Regions from separate parts of the Microbacterium sp. GQ128 genome, predicted to be linked through region 1. Evidence: predicted binding sites of a transcription regulator. Region 1 holds the regulator's gene; the other holds the start of a gene.
What was found. The regulator HrcA, encoded in region 1, represses chaperone genes, less so after heat shock. The targets are predictions, from matches to a motif close to TTNGCACTCGNNNNNNNCGAGTGCNAA.
Positions count from the first base shown of each region.

Region 2: a site for HrcA is predicted at 1,774-1,800, ahead of groES (co-chaperone GroES). Genes of this name have one in related genera too.

Region 1 covers NZ_JCAXDY010000001.1:267,926-272,297, reverse strand. Annotated here, with positions in the region: gene AC6CHX_RS01295 (16S rRNA (uracil(1498)-N(3))-methyltransferase) at 1-49, opposite strand, end outside; gene dnaJ (molecular chaperone DnaJ) at 52-1,167, opposite strand; gene hrcA (heat-inducible transcriptional repressor HrcA) at 1,205-2,236, opposite strand; gene AC6CHX_RS01280 (carboxylesterase/lipase family protein) at 2,340-3,758, shown strand; gene hemW (radical SAM family heme chaperone HemW) at 3,778-4,372, opposite strand, start outside.
Region 2 covers NZ_JCAXDY010000003.1:522,416-526,787, reverse strand. Annotated here, with positions in the region: gene AC6CHX_RS12675 (ABC transporter substrate-binding protein) at 1-135, opposite strand, end outside; gene rarD (EamA family transporter RarD) at 280-1,212, opposite strand; gene groES (co-chaperone GroES) at 1,392-1,688, opposite strand; gene AC6CHX_RS12660 (class I SAM-dependent methyltransferase) at 1,845-3,050, shown strand; gene AC6CHX_RS12655 (hypothetical protein) at 3,073-4,263, opposite strand; gene AC6CHX_RS12650 (hypothetical protein) at 4,247-4,372, opposite strand, start outside.

The DNA of each region.
Region 1 (4,372 bases):
CGCCGACTCCGGCACCCGCCGAGGACTCCACGAGGAAGTGCAGTGCCATGATCAGTGGCTGCGGAAACGGTCGCGGAGCTTCGAGAAGAGCCCGGGCTGGAACTGCGCGAGCTGCGGATCCGGTGCCTTGGTCTTCTTCGCGAAGTCCTCGATCAGCGCGCGCTGCGCGGAGTCGAGCTTGGTCGGTGTCAGCACCTGCACGCCCACGCGGAGGTCTCCGCGCTGGGTGCCGCGGAGCGGGGTGATGCCCCTCCCCTTGATGGTCAGGACGTCCCCGGACTGCACGCCGGAACGGATCTCGAGATCGACCTCGCCGTCGAGTCCCTGGATCGTGGTCTCGGTGCCGAGGATCGCGTCGGTCATCGACACCTCGAGCGTGGCCAGCAGGTCGTCGCCCTCCCGGCTGAAGGCGGGGTGGGCGTTGACCGTGACCTCGACGTAGAGGTCGCCGTTGGGGCCGCCCGCCTTGCCGACCTCTCCCGAGCCGGGCAGTTGGAGGCGCAGACCGGTCTCGACGCCGGCTGGGATGTCGAGCGAGACCGTGCGACGCGAACGCACGCGACCCTGGCCGCCGCAGGTGCCGCACGGGAACGGGATGGTGGTGCCGTAGCCCTCGCAGGTGCCGCAGGGCTGGGAGGTGACGACGTTGCCGAGCAGGCTGCGCACCTGGCGCTGCACATGACCGGAGCCGCCGCAGATGTCGCAGGTGACCGGGGAGGTCCCCTCCTGGCAGCAGGAGCCGTTGCACGTCTCGCACAGCACCGCGGTGTCGACGTCGATGTCGCGGTGCGCACCGAACACGACGTCGCCGAGGTCGAGCGTGACACGGACGAGCGCGTCCTGGCCGCGCTCCCTGCGCGAGCGGGGTCGCGCCCCGCGACCGCCGCCCTGGGACGCGCCGAAGAACGTCTCGAAGATGTCGCCGAAACCGCCGAATCCGCCGAAGTTGCCGGCAGCGCCGTCTCCCCCGCCCATGTCATAGCGGCGCCGTGACTCGTCGTCGCTCAGCACGTCGTACGCGTGCGTGACGAGCTTGAACTTCTCCGCCGCATCCTCACCGGGATTCACGTCCGGGTGCAGCTGTCGCGCGAGGCGTCGATACGCCTTCTTGATCTCGTCGGTGGAAGCGTCTCGGGACACCCCGAGAACCTCATAGTGGTCCGCCACAATCGCCTTTCTGCGTGTGTCTTCCGGCGCGACCGCGTCAGCGGCCGGCCTCGTCTTCGTCGAGCATCCGCGACAGGTAGCGGGCGACGGCCCGCGCCGCAGCGAGGTTGCTCGGGTAGTCCATCCGCGTCGGCCCCATCACGCCGACGCGCGCGGTGCCGCTGGGTGCGGCGTAGTTGCTTGCGACGATAGATGCCTCGCCCAGACCGAACGGCGCATTCTCGGTGCCGATGCTGGCGGCGAGCCCGTGCTCGTCGGTCACCATCTCGCTCATCAGCCGCAGCAGCGTCACCTGCTCCTCGATGGCCTCGAGGAGCGGATGGATGCTGCCGCGGAAGTCCTGCTCACGGCGGGCCAGCGTGGCCGCTCCTGCCATCACCAGACGCTCCTGTCGGAACCCGCCGAGCTCATCCATGACGACGCTCGCGATCGCGCGCAGCACGAGGTCTTTCGGAGCGTCTTCCGCGGCCAGCAGGGTCTGGAGCCGGTCGGAGGCCTCGCCGATGCCGTGGCCGGTGATCAAGGCGGCCATGCGTGCACGCAGCACCGCCATCTCGGCCTCGTCGATGGCCTCCGGCAGCAGCGCCACGCGTTGCGACACACCGCCGGCGTCCGTCACCAGCACGATGAGGAGTCGGTTGGGCGCCAGTGCGACCAGCTCGACGTGCGTGACATGAGCCCGCGCGAACGACGGGTACTGCGCGAGCGCGACCTGACCGGTGAGCTGCGTCAGCACCCGCACGGTGCGCACCATCAGATCGTCGAGGTCGGCGGGCTCACCGAGGAACGATTCGATCGCCGAGCGCTGGGCCGACGAGAGCGGCCGCAACTGCGCCAGGTGATTCACGAAGACGCGGTAGCCCTTGTCGGTCGGCACCCGACCGGACGAGGTGTGCGGAGCCGTGATGAGCTCCTCGTCCTCGAGCAGCGCCATGTCGTTGCGGATCGTCGCCGCTGAGACGCCGAAGGAGTGCCGGTCGACGATGGAGCGGCTGCCGACGGGCTCGTGGGTCTCGACGTAGTCCTGCACGATCGCGCGGAGAACCTGGAGTCCTCGCTCTGTGACCATCGCCCTTCCCTTCCGCTGGCACTCGGACGTTCAGAGTGCCAATCCTACCCCGTGCAGCTCCGGATTCTCCGTACCGCGGACACCCGACCCTAGGATGACGCTCATGACCTCCTCGCCTCAGACCACGCTGTCGACCGGCGCCGTGCGCGGTTCCGAAGAGGAGGGGGTCGCCCGTTTCCTCGGCCTCCCCTTTGCCGCACCGCCGTTCGGCGAGAACAGGTTCCGGGCGCCGCAGCCGGCACGCGCGTGGGAGGGCATCCGTGAAGCGACGCAGTTCGGCCCCACTGCTCCGCAGCTCCCCTACGCCGGCGCGATCGGCGAGCTCCTCGGCTCGGTGCGCATCGACGGCGACGACATCCTCACGGCCAACGTCTGGGCGCCGATCGGGGCTTCGGCGGCACCGGTGCTTCTGTGGATCCACGGCGGCGCGCTGGAGCGCGGCACCGCCGCTCTGCCCCTCTACGACGGCACGGTGTTCGCGAAGGCGGGGATCGTCTTCGTCTCGATCAACTACCGTCTGGGATCGGAGGGATTCTCGGTGCTCGAGGATGCGCCGAGGAACCTGGGCCTGCGCGACGCCGCCGCGGGGTTGGCGTGGGTGCATCGCGAGATCTCCGCCTTCGGCGGCGATCCGGCGCAGATCACCGCGATGGGAGAATCCGCCGGCGGGGCGATCGTCGCCGGGCTTCTCGCGCGAGAGGATTCCCGCGCGCTGATCCATCGCGCCATCATCGAATCCGGGCCGCTCGCTGCGCAACCGGTGAAGAAGGCGGGCCGGGTGACCGCGCAGCTCGCGAAGAGACTCGGGGTCCGCGCCGACCGCGCCGCGTTCGCCGAGGTCTCGCCCGAACAGCTGCTCGCTGCCAGGAAGGCGCAGTCCGCCGGATCCTCTCCGCTGGGTGGAGCTCCCGGCTTCCAGTTCGCCATCGACCCGGAGAGCCTGCCCCGCTCTCCGCAGGAGGTGCTCGGCGAGATCGACACACCGATCCTGATCGGCAGCAACACCGACGAGTACCGCCTGTGGTTCCCACCCGAAGCCTTGGCCGGGATCGGCGAGCTGAAGCTGCAGGCCGCGCGGATCCTCTCCCGCATCCCGCGACGTGCGGTGCGGGAGTACCGCTCGGCCTTCCCCGGAGCGAGCACGGGCGAGGTGTTCGGGCAGCTCGTCACGGACATGCTGCTGCGGGCGCCGTTGAGCCGCCTGGCAGCCGCACGGCCGGGTCTCACCCACGTGTACGAGTTCGCGTGGCCGAGCCCGGTTCGCGATCTGCGCGCCGCGCACGCACTGGAGCTCGGGTTCGTGTTCGATCGCCTCACGGACGACGAGACGGTGCGGTTGGCGGGCCCGGGCGCGCCACAGGCGCTCGCGGACGAGATGAACGCGGCCTGGATCGGATTCGTCACGAACGGCGACCCGGGCTGGCCGGTGTACGGCTCCGGCCGACGGACGCGGATCTTCGATGCCACGAGTGCGACGCTGCCACAGCGCCGAACGACGGGGATGGATCTGCTCCCGGGCTGAACCGCCCCCGATCAGGGGATCAGTCGGTGAGCTCCCGCACCACGGCATCCGCGAGAAGTCGACCGCGCAGCGTGAGCTGGACACGGCCCCGGATGGCGGCGGACGGGTCCACGAGCCCATCGGCGATCAGCCCGGCGACGCGACTCCGGTTCGCGGCGGGCACCTCGTCGACCGCGATCCCCTCACGGATGCGGCTCAGCAGCAGGATGCGCTCCAGCGTCCGCGACTCGGCATCCGGCCGCTCCGTTCCTGCTGCGGGCGACTCGGACGCCGCGAGCCGCTGTGTGTACGCCGCGGGGTGCTTCACGTTCCACCAGCGCAGCCCGGCGACGTGGCTGTGCGCACCGGGGCCGAACCCCCACCAGTCGCTCCCCCGCCAGTACGCGAGATTGTGTCGCGAGCGCTGCTCGGGCGTACGCGCCCAGTTGCTGACCTCGTACCAGTCGAAGCCACCCGCCGCGAGACGCGCATCGGCGAGCTCGTACATGTCGGCCTGCAGATCGTCATCGGGGGTCGGAACCTCTCCGCGGCGGATCTGGCGGGCGAGCTTCGTCCCGTCCTCGATGATCAGCGCGTACGCGGAGATGTGGTCGGACTCGAGCGCGAGCGCCGCG
Region 2 (4,372 bases), on a different contig from region 1:
GGCCGGCTTCTCACCGCCTTCGCTCGGCTCGGCGTTCGGCGTGCTGCTGCAGCCGGCGATGACGATGGCGGATGCGCTGATCAAAGCGATCCCGGCGAAGACCTTCGCGGTGCGCGAGCCCTTCAATGCGTTCATGATGCTCCCTTGCGTAACTGAACGTGGATTGTGACCACGGGCGGGTGCTCTAACACTAGGGCGTGGGGCCCGCGCACAGGGGGTGCAAGTATCTCGGTGCGTTAACGATCCGACACCGGGTTTCCGGGCCGGAGAACCGCGGGTTCACACCAGTTCGGGCTGCGCGATCCTGCGCCCTCGGCGGGCGGCGATCAGCAGGTCGACGACGAAGACGCCGATCGCGATCCAGACGATGATGAACCCGGCCCAGCGCTCGGGCGGCATGGGCTCGTGCAGGACCGCGACACCGATCACGAACTGCATCACCGGGGTGATGAACTGGATCATCCCGATCACCGTGAGGTTGATCCTCCGGGTGCCCGCCGCGAACAGCAGCAGAGGGACCGCCGTCGCGACGCCGGCGAATGCCAGCAGCACCGCGTGGGCCCATCCGTTCCCGCCCATCGTGAGGCCTGCGGGGGTCGAGGCGACCACGATGAGCTGCACGACGGCGATCGGGATCAGCCAGAACGACTCCAGGGTCAGACCGCTGACGGCGTCCACCGCCGAACCGATCTTCTTCTTGATGAGCCCGTACACCCCGAACGACGCGGTCAGCGAGAGCGCGATCCACGGGAAGGCGCGGTAGGCCACGACGATCACGACCACCGCGATCGCGGCGATGGCGATCGCGGCCCACTGCAGCTTCCGGATGCGCTCCTTCAACACGAAGACACCCAGCAGCACGGTCGTGATGGGGTTGATGAAGTAGCCCAGGCTCGTCTCGACCACGTTGTCGCTGAGGGTTCCGATGAGGAACACCTGCCAGTTGACGTAGATCAGCAGACCGGCGAGCGCCGTCCACCCCAGCAGCTTCGGCTGCCTCAGGATCACACCGAACGGTGCCCAGCCGCGCGTGACCGTGAGCAGCAGGAGGCAGAAGACGAACGACAGGAGCACCCGCCATGCGACGACCTCCCACGGACCGGTCGGGACGAGGAGGAGGAAGTAGAGCGGGAGCACGCCCCAGAGGAGGTAGGCGGATCCGGCGTACGCGACTCCGGCGGTCTGAGTGGCGCGGGTCGTCTCGGGGGTCACCGCACAACCCTATTCCCGCGGTGGAGGCGCGGAGTGCGCCGGTCGGCCGCCCCGCGGAGATCGGCAGGAATCGGATGCCCGATGGCGGGATGCAGAAGGGGCTCGGATGCACACGCATCCGAGCCCCTTCCGGGACCTGGCCCGCCCTCTTCGAGAGGGACGGAGCCGGGTTCAGCAGATCAGCGGACGACGACCGCCAGGACGTCGCGAGCGGACAGGACGAGGTACTCGTCTGCGCCGAACTTCACCTCGGTGCCACCGTACTTGCTGTACAGGACACGGTCGCCGACGGCGACGTCGATCGGAACGCGGTTGCCGTTGTCGTCGATGCGGCCGGGGCCGACAGCCACGACCTCGCCCTCCTGGGGCTTCTCCTTGGCGGTGTCGGGGATGACCAGGCCACTCGCGGTGGTCTGCTCGGCCTCGACCTGCTGGATGACGATGCGGTCTTCGAGCGGCTTGATGGAAACCGACACGGTCTACCTCTTCTTTCTTGACACTGACACGAAAGACTTGTTCGCACTCTCAACCCGAGAGTGCTAATCCAGTCTATGCGCTGGGCTGGCACTCATGCAATGCGAGTGCCAACGCACGCCGCGATTCACGGGCACGGGCGGGAATAGGCTGAGGGCGTGGAGATGTCCGAGCTGCGTGCCCTGCTGACCCCCGCCGGTCTCGAACTGCTCGACGCGGTCGGGGCCGTCGAGTCGACGGCCGACGTCGCGCGCGCCGTGTCGCGGCTGCGCGCCGCCGGGCACTCCCCCGAGCTGGTCTCGGCGGTCGTCGGTCAGGCGCACCTGCGATCCAAGGCGTCGGCGAAGTTCGGCCCCTTCGCCGCGCGGATGCTCTTCACCAGAGCCGGGCTCGAGCAGGCGACACGGCTCGGGGTGGCCGCACGACATGCACAGCGGATCCGCAGCGCGGGTTTCACGGCCGTGGCCGACCTCGGGTGCGGGATCGGCGGCGACGCGCTCGCGTTCGCCGGAGCCGGGCTCGATGTGCTCGCCGTCGATGCCGACGAGGTCACCGCCGCCATCGCGGCCTACAACCTCGCGCCCTTCGGAGAGGGTGCGGTGGTGCGGCACAGCACGGCGGAGGACGCCTTCGACGACTCGGAGGCCGGGCGCGCGACCTGGATGGACCCCGCGCGGCGCACCTCCGGGCACAGCGAGACCCGTCGCGTGTCCGCCGACGACTACTCCCCCTCGCTGGACTGGGCGTTCGACGTCGCCGCGCGCGTGCCGACGGGCATCAAGCTCGGCCCCGCGCACGACCGCGACGCGCTTCCCGCCGACGCCGAGGCGCAGTGGGTGAGCGCCGACGGCAGCGTCGTCGAGCTGGTCGTATGGAGCGGCGCCCTCGCCCGCGACGGCGTGCGGCGCTCGGCACTCGTGATCCGGGGCGACCGGTCGCACGAGATGACCGCACCGGCCGACGTCGCCGACGAACCGGTGCGCGAGCTCGGCGCGTTCCTGCACGAGCCCGACGGCGCCGTGATCCGTGCCCGCCTGATCGGCGATGTCGCCCGGAGCCTCGATGCCGGGATGCTCGACGAGCACATCGCCTACCTCACGTCGGATGCCGCCCTGACGAGCCCGTTCGTGCAGTCGTTCCGCGTGCGCGAGACCCTGCCCGCCAACCCCAAGGCCATCAGCGCCGCTCTCAAGGCGCACGGCATCGGTCGCATCGAGATCAAGAAGCGCGGCGTCGACATCGACCCTGCGACGTTCCGGAAGAAGCTCGTGCTGCGCGGCGATCAGGAAGCGACGCTGATCCTCGCGCGCATCGGCGATCAGCGGCGGGCGATCCTCGCCGATCGGGTTCCTGCCGCGAGCTGACCGCCACCGCGCTCGGACGCGGTCAGCCGTCGTCGCCCGTGTCCGGGATCTCGATCTGCTCACCCGGCGACACCTGAATCATGTGGGGGTCGTCCACGGCCTCGAGCTCCTCAGCCTCGAGTTCCTCGGCCCCGACCGAGACCGTCAGATACGGCGTGTGCTGGCTCGTGAACCGCAGGTCGAGCGCAGTGACCGCCTCTGTGCCGCCCGTCGCCTGGTCGACCGATACGAGCTCCATGCCGAGCCCCTCCGCGACCGCGGTGTCGACGCCCTTGCACACCACGGGACCGGCGGCATCCACGATCAGGCATCGCTCCGTCACTCCCGCATCCGAGAGCCGATCCGCCAGCCACACCGGCGCGCTGCGGAACGTCCCGACGAGCGAGAGACCGAGTTCGAAGCCATCCGTGAACAGCGACTCGGCGCGGTCGCGCACCTCTTCGGGGAACTGGGCCGTGAGCGAATCCACCCCGCCCCACCGTTGGATGGCGACCAGCGGCTCCCCCGCCGTCGACATCAGCATCGTGGCGTAGACGGTGTCGGAGGTTGCCACCTCGCCCGAAGCTTCGGAGGGCAGCGACAGAGCCGCCGACAGTCCGCGCTCCGTCTCCTCCACGGCGAGACAGTTCGTCTGCGACAACTCATCGACATCGAGGATCAGGCAGGCCACGGATCCGCCATCCTGCGTCGCGTACCAGACCAGTGCGCCGGCGTTCTGCGCGACCGCACGGAGGGAACCGGGGTCGAACGCGTCGGTCGCCAGCTCTCCGCGGCGCTGCTGCTGCTCCGGCGTCAGCGGGATACTCGCGTCTCGCGGCGCGAAGAGCGCCCCGCCGATGCCGACCCCGATGGCGAGGACAGCGGCGGTCGCGGCGATCAGCGCCACGATGGCCCGCCGGCGCGTGACGCCACGGGCCGGCGTCTCCTGCGTCTCCTGCGTCTCCTGCGCATCCCGCGTGTGCGACCGCGTCTCCTGCGCATCCTGCGTCTGCGACTGCGACTGCGTCTCCTCCGCCTCCTCCGCCTTCGCCTCCGGCGCGCCGTGGGGCTGGATCGGGTCGGGAGCGTCCGCGACATCCGCGGTCGGCTGCGCGGTGCCCCCGTCCTCGAGCGCGCGCAGGCGCTCGGATTCCACCTCCGTCAGCTGCCCGCCTCGCCCATAGGCCTTCCGCTGCAGCGCCCGGAGCTCCGCGGTGTCAGTCTCCCCCGGCACCGGAGGTGCCTCCCTCCCGGGTGATCACCAGATACCCGGGCCCCTGATTCGACCTCATCTCGAAGTTCGTCACGCCACCCGTCTCGGCGTCGACGACGTTGAGCACGAG